2 regions of the Gordonia terrae genome follow, and region 1 is predicted to be linked to the other one. Evidence: predicted binding sites of a transcription regulator. Region 1 holds the regulator's gene; the other holds the start of a gene.

Region 1 (7,394 bases):
CGAGGCGCTGCCCGCGTCCGCCGCGCGCGACAAGGCCGGCGTCGCGGTCGTCGATCGCGTCGTCGAGCGGTGGGCTCAACGGCTCGAACAGGTCCCTGAGCACCGACGGGCGATCGTCGACGACGAGGCGCAGTGGCTCGTCGAGGAACTACGGGTCGGGTTGTTCGCCGAGCGTCTCGGTACCGCGTTCCCCGTGTCGGAGAAGCGCGTCCTACGAGCTCTGGACCGACTCGGCTGAGACGGGATCGGTGGTGGCGGTCTCGACACGCCCGCCACCGGACGCCGACGACTTCAGATCGTCGATCTCCCGCTGGAAGTCCTCCACCGAGTCGAACGACCGGTACACCGACGCGAACCGCAGGTACGCCACCTCGTCGAGATCACGCAGCGGCCCCAGGATCGCGAGACCGACTTCGTTGCTGGGGATCTCGGCCGATCCGCTCGCGCGCACCGTGTCCTCGACCTGCTGGGCGAGTTGCGCGAGTGCGTCCTCGGCGACGTGCCGCCCCTGACAGGCACGACGCACACCGCGCATGACCTTCTCGCGACTGAACGGCTCGGTGACACCGTTGCGTTTGACCACGGCGAGCACGGCGCTCTCCACCGTGGAGAATCGGCGTCCGCACTCCACACACGAGCGACGCCGTCGGATGGCCTGCCCTTCATCTGCGACACGCGAGTCGATGACCTTGGTGTCGTCGTTCTTGCAGAAGGGGCAGCGCATCGTGTCCTCACGCAGGTCGCGGGACGCTGGAACGCACCGAAACCGTGCGCCCCGCCGCTTCTCGGCCGGCCCCTGTGACATCGAGGATACCGCCCGGCCTCAGCGGTACCGGGGGGTGAGCAGGGGCTGACCCACCTGCAGCGCACTCGACGGCAGATCGTTCATCGCGACGATCTCGTCGATCACGATGTCGCGGGGCATCTCGGGCGCCACCCGGCCGGCGATCGTGCTGAGGGAATCCCCGGCGCGCACGTGGACGACCTCTGCGCTCACCGCGGCGGGCGTCATCGAGTCCGAATAGTTCTGACCGACGACACCGAACACCCACACGACGAACGCAAGGCCGACGCCGGCGAGGACCGCGACGGCGGTGCGGCGACGGCGACGGAACACCGCTGCATCCGGACCGACCGGCCCGCGGCCCCTGGCACCCACCGCCGAGCCACAGTGCGTGCCGCCGGCACGTGGCGTCAGTGGCGACCCGCCCACCGGACGGTTGCCTGCCGGCCGGTTGTCGACGGGCCGAGAACCGTCGGACAGCGGGGTCCGGGTCCGAATGCGGTCGGCGCGGTCGGTGCGCGCCCGGACGGTGTCGGGACGCTCGGTACGGACGGGAGCGACGAGAGTGGCGGTGCGCATGGTGCCCTCCGGGTGTTCGGTGCGGGATCGTCGGGTGTTCGGGTGTCTGGCATTCGGTGTTCGAACCTCGATCAGATGTTCGATGCACTGATGTTCGAATTTGTAGCACGGCGCACCGACAAAGTCTCGCGACACATCGAACAAATGTTTGAGGTGGAGGTCGCACTCCGCTAGGCTCGGACGCGGCTGAACATCCCCACGGGCCATCTACCAGCACGTTCCGAAGACGAGAGGAACCGAACATGAGTGACACCGGCGATAGGCGCGGCCGAGCGCGGGGAGCCGACGACGAGGCCCCCATCGACGTCGCCGCCGCCGAGGCCTCACTCACCCCGCGCCAGCTCGGGGTCCTGGAAGTGATCCGCCGCTCGGTACGCGAGCGCGGTTACCCGCCGAGCATCCGCGAGATCGGCGACGAGGTCGGCCTGGCCTCGACATCGTCGGTCGCCCACCAGCTGCGGACCCTCGAGCGCAAGGGTCTGCTCAAGCGGGACGCGAACCGGCCGCGTGCGGTCAACATCGCGCCGAGCGAATCGCCGTCGCCGGAGACCCCGTCGGCCGGCCGGCTGCCCGAGCCGACCTTCGTGCCGGTCCTCGGCCGGATCGCGGCCGGTGGCCCGATCCTGGCCGAGGAGGCGGTCGAGGACGTGTTCCCGCTTCCTCGCGAGCTGGTCGGCGAGGGCTCGCTCTTCTTGCTGCGCGTCGTGGGCGAGTCGATGATCGACGCCGCCATCTGCGACGGCGACTGGGTCGTCGTGCGGCAGCAGAACGTCGCCGACAACGGCGACATCGTCGCAGCGATGATAGACGGCGAGGCCACCGTGAAGACCTTCAAGCGTCAGGGCGCCAATGTGTGGCTGATGCCGCACAACGAGCTGTTCGATCCCATCCCGGGCAACGACGCCGTGATCCTCGGCAAGGTCGTCACCGTGATGCGGCGAGTCTGACCTCTCCCCCGACCGAACGGTCGAGCACCGCCGCGGCAGCTTCCCGCGCCGCGGCGGGGTCGGACGTGGCCAGCGCGGCGTCGGCGGCGGTGCGGCAGTCCTGTGCGGTCACCTCGCCGAGCCGAGCCCCCACCGCGGCGGCCGCGGCCGGCGCGCTGGACAGCGAGGTCACCCCGAGACCGACGAGCACGCAGGCAAGATTCGGATCGGCAGCCGCCTCACCGCACACCCCGACCGGCTTGCCCTGGCGGACACCCGCTGCGGCGACACCCGCGATCAGGCTGAGCACCGCGGGCTGCCACGGATCGGTCAATCCGGCGAGATCGGCCGACATCCGATCGGCCGCCATCGTGTACTGCGTCAGATCGTTGGTGCCGATCGACACGAAGTCCACCTCGGCGAGCACGGCCTCGGCCAGGATGGCGGCCGCGGGCACCTCGATCATGACCCCGGCGACCAGGCCCCGGCCGCGGACCTCCGCGGCGAAGGCGCGCGCCTCGGACGGCGAGGCGATCATCGGCGCCATGACCCACGGCGCGACGTCGGAACCCGACGCGGCGTGCGCGATCGCGTCGAGCTGGTGGGCTCGGATCTCGGGATGCGCCAGGGCGATTCGATCCCCACGGACACCGAGCGCGGGATTGGATTCGTCTGGGTGGGTCACGAACCTCAAGGGCTTGTCCGAGCCGGCGTCGAGGGTACGGATCACCACCTTCTGCCCGCCGAACGCGTCGAGGACCTCCCGGTAGATCGCGGCCTGTTCGTCCACCGACGGTTCGTCGGCACGTTCGAGGAAGGCGAGTTCGGTGCGGAAGAGTCCGACGCCCTCGACCGGGTGCCCGGCGGCGGCCCGCGCCGACGATCCGTCGGCGACATTGGCGAGCACCGAGACGGCGATGCCGTCGGCGGTCCGCCCCGGACCCGTCCACCCGGCGACGAGCTCGGCGTGCCGACGATCCTCCTCGACTCGCGCCCGCGCCGTCTCCGCGTCAGGCTCCACCTCCACCCGGCCGGTCGTCCCATCGACGAGAATGGTTGTACCGGCAGTGATCTCGGCGAGATCGGCCACGGCCACCACACACGGAATCCCCAGTTGCCGGGCGATGATCGCGGTGTGGCTGGTCGGCCCACCCAGCCGGGTGACGAGCGCGATCGTGGTCGTCGGGTCGAGACCGGCGGTGTCGGCGGGCGCGAGGTCGTCGGCGAGCAGCACCGAGGGCACCTGCGGTGTCGGCAGGCCCGGCTCGGGTAGACCGAGCAGTTCGGCGAGCACGCGGTCGCGGACATCGTTCAGATCGGTGACCCGCTCGGCCATCAGCCCGCCGAGTTTGGTGAACACCGCCGCGAACTGATCGGTCGCGGCGACGGCAGCGGCCTCGGCCGTGGCGCCCTTGGTGATGAGCGCGCTCGCGGCCCCGATCCACCCCCGGTCCTCGGCGAGTCCCGCGGTCGCCGCGAGCACCTCCGCGGTCACCCCGGTGTTCTGGGAGGCGCGCGTACGCAGTCGCGAGGCGACGGCGCCTGCCGCCGTGGCGAAGCGTGTTACCTCGTCGGCACGACGCTCCTCGGCGATCTCCACGCCGACGCCGAGCTTCTCCGGCGTGTGATCGGGTCGCTCGCCCGGCCACAGCGCGGGACCGTGGGCCAGTCCGCCGACCACCGGGGTCCCTGTCAGGATCTGCGCCATCGTCTTGCCTCTCACTCGACTACCGATGTGACCACCGTTACAAAATGTGCTTGACTTGTCAACACAAACAGGCGTAAACACAATTACTACAACATGCAATCCCACACGCCTCAACAAGCGGGGTGGTCGGAACCGGAGATCGGAGCGGTGTGTACGCCGAGGAGAGACAACAGGCGATCGTCGACGAGGTGCGCGTCGCGGGGCGGGCGTCGGTGGCTGCGCTCGCCGAGAAGTTCGACGTCACGAGCGAGACCGTCCGTCGAGACCTCGCCGTCCTGGAGCGTGCCGGACATCTGCAGCGAGTCCACGGCGGTGCCGTGCGCGCCGAGGTCATGCGCGCCCTGGGTGAGCTCGGCATCGACGAGCGCGAGTCGAGCCAGATCGAACAGAAGACGGCGATCGGCCGAGCGGCGATCCGTTTCCTGCCGCCGGACGGCGGTTCCGTGCTCTTCGACGCCGGCACCACGACCTACCGCGCCGCCGAGGCGACCGCGCCCGATCGGAGGCTCACCCTGTTCACCAACAGCCTGCCCATCGCCGGCCTGCTGGCCGGCACCCACCCCGCCGGGCTCCATGCGCTCGGCGGACGCGTCCGTGGTCTCACCCAGGCCACGGTGGGCGTCGAGACGGTGGACGCGCTCCGCCGCCTGCGGGTCACCACCGCGTTCCTCGGCACCAACGGTCTGAGCGAGTCCCATGGGCTGTCGACTCCCGATCCCGACGAGGCGGCGGTGAAAGCGGCGATGGTCGCGGCCGCGCAACGCGTCGTGGTCCTCGCCGACAGCTCGAAGATGGATCGCGAAGACCTCTCCTCCTTCGCCGGGATCGACGACGTCGACGTCCTCATCACCGACTCCGGGATAGACCCGGCCTTCTCGGCGGCACTGTCCGCGCGCGGCGTCGAGGTCGTGATCGCATGATCGTCACCGTCACCGCGAACCCCAGCCTCGATCGCACCCTCGAGCTCGGCGCACCGCTGGCACGCGGCGAGGTGCAGCGCGCTGGCACGGTCCGCACCGAACCCGGCGGCAAGGGCGTCAACGTGGCCCGCGTCGTCGCGGCCGCCGGCCTGTCCACCCGAGCCCTGCTCCCCGCGCGGACGGGCGACCCGCTGTGTACCGCACTCGACGAACTCGGACTCCCCTACGACGCGGTGCCTGTCGACGGCGAGGTCCGCTCCAACATCACGATCGCCGAGTCGGACGGCACGACCACCAAGATCAACGCTCCGGGTGTCGCGCTGACCGCGCGGGATCGCGATGCGCTCGTCGAACTCATCCGGGCGCACGCCGACTCCGCCCAGTGGGTCACCCTCTGCGGCTCCCTCCCGCCCGGCGTAACCGACAACTGGTACCGCGCGATCGCCGACGACCTGGTCCTGGCCGGGTGCCGCGTCGCGGTGGACACCTCCGGCGCCCCGCTCCGGGCGACCGTGGCCGGTCGCGTCGACCTGATCAAACCCAACGAGGACGAACTCGCCGAACTGACCGGCGCCGACCCGGCCACGCTGCGGGAAGCCCTGTCGCGCAACGACCTCGAACCCGTGGTCGAGGCCGCGACCGCGATCGCGGAACAGATCGGCGGCAACGTCCTGGCCACACTCGGAGCAGCCGGCGCCGTCCTGGTCACCGCATCGGGCGTCTGGTCGGCGACACCCCCGCCGATCGTGCCGCGCAGCACCGTCGGCGCCGGCGACTCCTCGCTCGCCGGCTTCCTCATCGCCCAGAGCACAGGGGCCTCGCCCGCGGACTGCCTCCGGTCGGCGGTGGCCTACGGCGCCGCGGCCGCCTCACTCGCGGGCACCCAGGCCCCGACTCCCGACCATCTCGACCTCCCCGGCGTCCGGGTGACCGAACTGTCGGGAGCCGCCCGCATGAGCTGACGCCACCTTCACGGACCCGCACCGCACATCCAGTACCACCCGTTGACCCCGTACCCCCTGTCACCAAAGGACATCCCATGACCGAGCAGATCATCACCGCCCAGACGGTGAGTCTCGACGTCGACGCCGGCGGCGATCCCGCCGCCGTCATCACCACGCTGGCCGACGCGCTCGCCGCGGCCGGCCGGACCACCGATCCCGCCGATCTCGCGCGGGCCGCGCTGGACCGGGAGGCCAAGTCCGCCACCGGGCTTCCCGGCGGCATCGCCATCCCGCACGCCCGGACCGCGTCGGTGACCACGGCCAGTCTCGCCATGGCGCGGCTGTCCCGGAAGGTCGACTTCGGCGCGCCGGACGGGCCGGCCGACCTGGTCTTCCTCATCGCCGCCCCCGAGGGGGGCGCCAGCGCGCACATGAAACTCCTCAGCTCCCTGGCCCGCTCACTCGTCCGGCCCGACTTCGTCGCCTCGCTCCGCGCGGCGGAGAACGAGGAGCGAGTGATCGAACTGGTCGACGAGGCCATCAACCCCGCACCCCCCGCCCCCGCCGACCCCGCGGCCGCAGCGCCCGCAGCTGCAGCGGTGTCGACCGCGAAGTCCGAGAACGCATCGGCCCAGAAGGACCCGGCCCCGACCGATCCGGCCCAGACCGCGGACACGAAGCCGCGCATCGTGGCGATCACCGCGTGCCCCACCGGGATCGCCCACACCTACATGGCCGCCGATGCGCTCAAGTACGCGGCCGAGCGGGCCGGTGTCGAGTTCGCGGTGGAGACCCAGGGGTCCTCGGCCACCACCGCTTTCGACCCGGAGGTGATCGCCTCGGCCGATGCCGTCATCTTCGCCACCGACGTCGGGGTGAAGGGTCGCAACCGGTTCAGCGGCAAACCCGTCATCGCATCCGGGGTGAAACGGGCGATCAACGAACCCGACGCGATGATCGCCGAGGCGGTGGCCGCGGGGCGCAACCCGAACGCGGCGCGCGTCACCGGCGATGGGGCCGATGCCGAGTCCGCCGACACCGCAACGTCGGGCGTGGGCCTCGCGGGCCGCACGCGCCAGGCCCTCATGACCGGTGTCAGCTACATGATCCCGTTCGTCGCCGCCGGCGGACTGCTCATCGCACTCGGCTTCCTCCTCGCCGGCTACGAGGTCGCCAACACGACCCTCGACGACGGCGGCACCCTCAGCGACGGCGCCTTCATCGCCCTGAACAACAGTCTGTGGGACCTGCCGTCCGGCGGACTCCTGCAGTACCTGGGTGCGGTGAGCTTCGCGATCGGCTCGGGGGTGATGGGACTCGCGGTCCCGGTGCTCGCCGGCTACATCTCGTTCGCGATCGCCGACCGACCCGGTATCGCACCCGGTTTCGTGGCCGGCATCGTCTCGCTCGCGGTGGGCGCCAGCTTCATCGGCGCGTTGATCGGCGGCCTCATCGCCGGTGTGGTGTGCCTGTGGATCGCGCGGACCCCGGTGCCCCAGTGGGCGCGCGGCCTCATGCCGGTCGTGGTCATCC
Region 2 (7,394 bases), 2.2 Mb from region 1:
GGACCGGCGTGGTGGCGGGGTCGAGTCCATAGGGCAGTTTGGCGGTGGAACCGTTCACGGTCTCCGGTCCGCGCCCGCCGGTGGTCCCGGCACCCAGCCCCCCGGTGATGGCGAACGGGCGGGCCATACTCGCCGACACGTTCATCTGTCCGGGCCGCTGGCTCCCCGGCTCGGGCTGGAGGTCGTCGGGAATCCCGTTGGGGGAGAATCCCACCGGGTTCTCGCCGCGCAGCGCCTGGGTCGTGGTCGCGCCGCCCGCCGGGGTCAGCATGCCGGCGTTGGGATCGAGTTCGACGAGAACATCGTCCGCGAGGCCACAGCTGTTGCCGCGCAGGGTGTCCAGATTCTCGGCCAGGGCCGTCGACGCCGGGTATCGGGTCACCGCGGCCTTGGCGAACAACAGCAACTCGACGATCACGAGGAGCCCGGCGATCACCGCCAGCGGAGAGGAGGCGAGAAAGAGTCGTCGACGATCGGCCCGTGTCTCGCCGGGCCCGGTGTCGGCGTGGGCGAGACCGCGATTGGTGACGTAGTCCAGGCGCAGGTGCTGCCACACCGCGACCACGGCGGCGATCACGGCGAGGATCAGGAACAGGGTCGACGCCTGGTAACCGGCGATGACCGGCGCCCGGTCGAACCAGGAGATGCCGTATTCGTAGAGGAACGGCCACGAGTTGTATCCCGCCATCGCCGCCGCCATCGCGAACAGCAGCCCCGAGACGAACACGGTCAGGTTTCGGGCCGACCGGGCCGCCGACTGGGCCACGGCCACGGTGGCCACCGCCGCGATCGCCGACGCCAACCCGGCGAGCACGCCGAACTGGATGGTCCATTTGGTGGGCGTGAACGCGAACAGCAGCAGGGTGACACCCACGGCGCCGATCAGGCGCCATGCCGGCCCCGGGTCGACGCCGCGAATCCTCGTGCGGCGCAGCATGACCGCGACCGTCACGAACAGGCCGGCGAGCAGGAGCAGCAACGGCACCCGACGGGTGAGAGCGCCGTCGTCGGTCACGACGGAGATGAAGTAGTACCTCAGGAACTCCTGGTGCCAGGAGATGACCGGTCCGACCGTGTAACGCAGCTTGATCGCCTCGAGGACGGTCGCCAGGGTCTGATCGCGGAACACCACGATGAGGACGAGCATTCCGGCCGCGGCGATCGGCGCGAGGAGGGTCAGCGTCGACGTCCAGACGGAGCCGTCGAGTCGTCTACGCCGGTCGATGAGGATGTGCAGCAGCGAGCGGGCCGCCACCAGCAGGATGGCCACGCCGACGAGGCCGTGCGGGGCGAGTGCGAGGGTGAACCCCGCGACCAGCGCGGCGAGGGCCGCCGGCAGGAGTCGTCGTGTCGCGATCGCGTGTTCGGCGGCCCACCAGGTGAGCAGCGAACCGAGGACGATGATCCCCTCGCTGCGCAGCCCGCTGCAGAACGGCAGCCAGAACGCGGTGAACGTCAGGGCGGCGGCCCAGATCGCCCAGGAACTCCGCCGTACGGCCGGACCGAGACGGGGTAGCAGCACACGGCTGAGGACGAACCACGACACGAGTCCGGCGACGAGTTGCGGGATGTGCATCCACAGCACCGACGGCGAGACCGACGACCACGCCGCGAGGAAGCTGTAGTACCAGTCGAACGGTGCTTCCGGGATGCCGTAGAAGCGGTAGTAGTTGGCGAGGTAGCCGAAGCCGTCCGCGGTACGGCCCATGTTGAGGATGTAACCGTCGTCGGGCGAACCGGCCCCGAGGACGCTCCAGACCAGCAGGATCGCGGTGACGATCAGGTCGGTGGCCCGGGGTTTCAGCGAATGCCACCAGGAGCGGGTTCGCGCGCCGATCCGCCGGTGGTATCCGCCGATGCGATCGAGCAGCCCCAGCGCGACGACGGCGACGAGAACGGACAGGGCGGCGAGCGCCATCACCACGATCTTGAGGACCGACGGCGACGATTCGTAGCGGTTGTCGATGGTCACCTGCACGCGGAGGCCGTCGGCGGCGCGAGCCTGCTCCGGGCTCAGGTTGCTGAAGATGCCGTCGACCTGGGGGCGGCGGTCCGGTGGCAGCGTCGTCGACTCGCCGAGCCCGACGAACTCCGCGCCGGGGCCGGTGGGCGCGGAGAAGATGCGCAGTTCCCGGCATCGGTCCAGGTCGGCACGCGCGGCGGTGGCGGCAAGGCTGTTCCGGAAGGTCACGGTGATCGCGGCGTCGGTGGCGGTGACCCACAACGACGACGACTTCGACTTCGGCGCGTTGGTCGGCATGGTCGCCAGGACCACCCCGTCCTCGGCCGATGCCAGCGTCGCGCATGGGATGCGGGCGTCGAGGGTCTGCGGGGTCTGCGCGATGAGCGGGGCCATGACCGATGAGGTGTCGGCGCTCAGGTCCTGTCCGGCGGGCCAGTCGAAACCGGCGTCGACGGCCTTGACTGGCAGCAGTGGGGTGAGGGCGCACAGCACGATGCCCGCGACTCCGGCCACGATCGCCACCCACCGGGCGGTGCCTGCGGAGATGCTGGTCCCCGGCCCCGACGTGGCCGGCCCCGGCGACGACGGTTCTGCGGAATCCTCTGGCGAGGTCGGGGCTGTCACAGGCACGGTGCCTCATCGTAAGCGACGTGCCTCAGGCCACCTAGGGCCCACCCCGCAGCCCTGATCGACGAGGTGCGTGAACGTCGGTACCACTGCTTCCTGAGGAGCGTCCGGAGCTTGCGTAGGGCGCGTCACCCCCCGCTCCCTGAGAAGCGTCCGGAGCTTGCGTAGGGCGCGTCACCCCCCGCTCCCTGAGGAGCGTTCGGAGCTTGCGGAGGGAGCGTCACGAAGGGTCCCGCCCGCGCGACAGCTCAGATCTTGCCCGCGGGGCGGAGCCTACCAGCAACCACCGACAATCTTCAGTGGCGACTAAGCGGAGGAAACATTCTGGCGGACAACACATTTCGCTCTGCCGACTGCCCGCCTTTCGTGTACAGTCGAACGTACATTCGCAGCATCTGTTCTCGGGGGGAGGTGGCCGTCATGGCCGACACCACGCACGGCGACGATTCGGTGGCGCCGCAACCGCGTGCCGTCGAGCTGGTGGCCGAGTTGCATGCGATCCTCGACGAACTGCAGACCGTGGACCTGTCACCGTGCACCGATACCGAGTTGGCTGACGTGGCAGCCGAGACCGAACGCGCCATCGCACGACTGACCGTTGCCGGTGACCGGCAGATCGATCAGGCCGAGGCCCGCGACCTCCCCCGCAAGTCCGGCTGCCGAACCCTCATGCAGTTCATGACCCACCGGCTGCGGGTCTCCAACCCGGTGCGTCGTCGTAAGCAGATGGATGCCACCGCCACCCGCACCAGCCTCGGCGGCGAAGTGCTTACGCCCGAACACCCCTGCCTCGCTGAGGCGTTCGCTGCGGGAGCGGTTGGCTCTGCACACGTGCAGGCCGCCCTCGATGTCCTCGACCAGATCCCCCACGCTGTCGAGCATGATGTGAAAGTCGCTGCCGAGCGGCAGATGGCCGAGATCGCCGAAGCCCACACCCCCGCCGACATCACCCAACTCGGCGAACGTCTCCTCGCCCACCTCGACCCCGACGGCACCCTGTCCGACGACACCGACCAGAAACGACGCCGCGGCGTATGGATCGGTCGGCAGCGCGCCGATGGCACCGCGAAGATCTCGGGCACGCTGACTCCCGCACTCGCCGCCCGACTGACGATGATGTTCGCGGTCTGGGGTAAACCCGGACTCAACAACCCCGACGACCCGAACTCGCCCAGCGGGCCGGCCGGCACCGCCGATTCCGACGCCCTGGCCCTCGCAGCCGACCGCGACCAACGCACCCCCGCGCAGACCAATCACGACGCACTGGACGCCGCACTGGCCGCCGGTTTCGCCGACGGCACACTCGGCACGTCGCATCGCGGGCTGCCCGTGCAACTGATCATCAAAGCCGACCTGAACGACCTGATCCGCGAAGCCGGACTCGCCACCACCGCCACCGGCACCCTGCTCCCCATCCCCGACCTGCTCGCGATGGGCGCCGACGTGCAGCCGTGGTTGGCGATCTTCAAAGATTCGACCGCCGTGCCGCTGTACTTCGGTAGGGGGAAACGTTTGGCCACCCGCGAACAACGCCTCGTGTCCTTCGCCCGCCCCGACGGTGAAGTGTGCTCGGCACCCGGGTGCGACCAACCCGCCACCCAGGTCGAACTCCACCACGCCCACAAGGACTGGGCCAAAGGTGGTTTGACCGACATCGACGACCTCGCACCGGCCTGCCCCCGCCACAACCGCATGGTCGGCGACCAGCCCGGGCAGTACACCACCCGCATCGAACGGTCCGGACCCGACGAAGGCCGCTGCCTCTGGCGGCTCAACTCCGAACCCGGCGCGCCACCCAACCCCGAACGCCTCAATCGCCGGCCCGACATACCCCGGCGATTCGCCGAACATCTGAACACCGTGCGCGACGAGATCCACGGACCACCAACCCGGTCCGGCGACCAGTCGCGCCCCGACCTGTCGCGCCCCGACGCCGTCGGTCATGGCGACAGCGGTCGGCGTCTCGAACTCGCCTACCGCGAACTCGTCCAGCCGCGAACACTGCCGGAGCATCCCACCACTCGACCACTGACCCCGGTCGAAGCAGCCCTCGCACGCATCCTCGCCGACCATCCGTGACTGCGGAGCAGCTCGCCGGGCTGACTGCCACCACGGCGACCGGGCCGTCAGCGCCGCCGAATCGCTAGCATGCCGCCTGACTGTCAGTGCCGCAGCGGCGCGGGACTCCACAATCCGCTGCGGGTGGCCGTGCCGGTCTCGATCTCGGCGAGCGTGTCGACGTCACCGTATGGCTCGTAGCGTTCGAGGGCGCCCCAGTCGCGTCCGATGTCGGCCATCAGGTAGGTCGGCAGCGCTGTCGCCTGCTGGGAGACCTCGATCCACCCGAGCGGGCCGCCGCCGAAGCTGTTCTGCCACGCCGACACCGCGGCCGCCAGGTCGGACCCGGGCTTGATGCGCCACTTCGGGATCTCCGCGACCCCGACGTCGTGGGTGAACGGACGCTGGCACGGGAAGGCCAGCCCCGATGTCCAGTCGATGTGGACCGGGTCGGTGTCGCCGACGACGTCCTGCAGGGTGTCCATCTGCGGGATCCGCGGCGGGGTCAGCACGATGAACCGGTCCTCGGCGAGGTTGTCGTCGGTGGCGACGATCCGCACCGCGGTGGTGTCCGAGGGGAGCTCGTCGGTGTTGTATCGCAGGTTTCGCCACGACGGGCGCGGGCCGGGGTCGATGAGTTCGGTGTCGCCCGCGGCCTCGAGATCGGCGTCGCGGGTGTCCGGGCCGATCGGGTCGGCGGTGTACTCGAGCATGACGTTCGGGTTGTCGTACTCGCCGGCCACCGCCATCGTCAGCAGCGGGCGGTCCCGCCAGTCCTCCGGCAGTGCGTACCACCCGGAGGTGAGGCGGGCCGGCACCTGGTCGAGCTTCGAATAGCTGCCCATGACCGGGGTCGACGCGGGGTCGAGGAAGAACGGGAGGGCCGCGGTGCTGCCGTTGATCCCGGGCTCGGAGATCTCGCCGCCGCCGGTGCCGCCGGGGTTGGAGTTGACGATGTCGGGGGACTGCCAGACGTCGCCCGACAGCACGCCGAGAGATCCCTCGCTGGCCGTTGATTCCAGTGCCGTCGGCACGCCGTTCGGGAAGAACCCCGAGGTGGTCGGGGAGGTGCCGGGTGCCGGTGGTGGTCCGCCGAGCGGGTTGGACAGGGTGGGATCGACCGGACGGAGCATGTCGCGGTTGGGATCGGATTCCACCCAGACCTTGTCGGCCATGCCGCACGGTTTACCGGCGACCGCGGCGAAGTTGGACCGCGGGACCGAGTACGACGAGCTCTGGTGGATGCCGGCGAAGATCGCGGTGACGATCTGGAAGACGACGACCGCCATCGCGAGGTAGGCGAGCGGCGCGGCGGCCATCGAGGCGATCAGCCGCCTGTACCAGCGCTGATGAGCGGCGTCGCCGGCGGTCGACTCCTCGACGTGCGGATCGGTCCCGGTGAACGGCTCGCGGAAATGGAACCAGAGCGCGAGGAGCAGCAGGGCGAGCGCGGCGTAGAGCAGCACGCTGCCGAGCATGATGCCGCCGATCTTGACCTGCTCCACTCCCCACGGCATGCCCCAGGCGGAGTAGTAGTAGTACGAGTTCGGCGCGGTGAAGGCGAGACCGCCGATGAACAGGACGAGCGCGCAGAACAGGGTGCGGTTGCGCCGGGAGTGCATCGACTGCTGGCTGGCGGCGATCGCGGCGATCGCGGCGAGGGCGGCGGCGATGCCCGCGAAGACGCCGAAGTGGTGGGTCCACTTGGTGGGCGTGAACATGAGGAAGACCAGCGACGCGAAGGTGATCGCGACGATGCGACGCGTGGGGCCGATGGCGGTGCCCGGGATGCGGTTCTTGCGAACCAGCACGGCCGCCGAGACGACCAGTCCCAGGATCATGGCGAGCACGGCGAAACGTCGGGCGATGGAACCGTCGGCAGAGAAGGCGAAGAGCGCCGAGTAACGGCCGATCTCGTTGTACCAACTCATCGACGGGCCGAGCGCCGACTTCATGCTCGACGCCTCGGCGAACGACCGCAGGGTCAGGTTCGAGAACACGACGAAGACGACGAAGGTGCCGGCGGCCAGGATCGGCGCGATCAGCGCGACGAACGACCAGCGCAGTGATGTGCGGCGGTCACGGTCGGCGGCTTCTGAATCCTTCGGTGACGAACCAGTGGACGAGGTGGAACCGGACAACTCGGCGACGACGCGGGCCCGCTTGATGAGCGCCATGATCATCGGCCGCGCGCCTGCGATCAGTGCGGCGACGGCAAGGAGGCCCGTCGGCCCGGCGGCGATGCTGAAGGCACCGATCAGGCACGCGACCGCGGCGGGCAGCATTCGGCCGGTGGCGATGGCGCGTTCGACCGAACACCACGTCAGCAGCGCACCCAGGCAGATGATCGGCTCGGGCCGCAGGCCGTTGTTGAAGGGGAACCAGCACGCGAGGAACGCGAATGCGGCGGTCCAGGCGACCATCGGTCGGGTCAGGGCGGCCCGGCCCAGACGGGGGAGAACCTCGTGACTCACGATGAGCCACACCAGGATTCCGCACAGGAGTGCCGGCAGTCGCATCCACGGGCTGGCCACCGAGACGTGGCTGAGCAGACCGAACACCTGGTAGTACCAGCCGAAGGGTGCCTCGGGCGCGCCGTACCACCGGAAGTAGTTCGCGGTGTAGTCGCTGTCCTGGGCGACTCTCGACATGGTCAGGAGATAACCGTCGTCGGAGGTGTTGGGCCCGATCATGTGCCAGAGGATCAGCGCCCCGATGACCACGTAATCGCGGGCGTTGAGACGCC

What was found. The regulator LexA, encoded in region 1, represses DNA repair genes until DNA is damaged. The targets are predictions, from matches to a motif close to CGAACANNTGTTCG.
Region 2: the regulator LexA is predicted to act here: its motif matches at 2,966-2,979, upstream of BCM27_RS01610 (HNH endonuclease signature motif containing protein).

The regions. Positions count from the first base shown of each region.
Region 1 is NZ_CP016594.1:2,518,300-2,525,693, reverse strand. Features, by position in the region: gene hrpA (ATP-dependent RNA helicase HrpA) at 1-238, shown strand, start outside; gene nrdR (transcriptional regulator NrdR) at 212-724, opposite strand; gene BCM27_RS11460 (LysM peptidoglycan-binding domain-containing protein) at 824-1,363, opposite strand; gene lexA (transcriptional repressor LexA) at 1,606-2,310, shown strand; gene BCM27_RS11450 (phosphoenolpyruvate--protein phosphotransferase) at 2,288-3,997, opposite strand; gene BCM27_RS11445 (DeoR/GlpR family DNA-binding transcription regulator) at 4,147-4,917, shown strand; gene pfkB (1-phosphofructokinase) at 4,914-5,879, shown strand; gene BCM27_RS11435 (PTS fructose transporter subunit IIABC) at 5,957-7,394, shown strand, end outside.
Region 2 is NZ_CP016594.1:352,872-360,265, forward strand. Features, by position in the region: gene BCM27_RS01605 (arabinosyltransferase domain-containing protein) at 1-2,593, opposite strand, end outside; gene BCM27_RS01610 (HNH endonuclease signature motif containing protein) at 3,011-4,669, shown strand; gene BCM27_RS01615 (arabinosyltransferase domain-containing protein) at 4,753-7,394, opposite strand, start outside.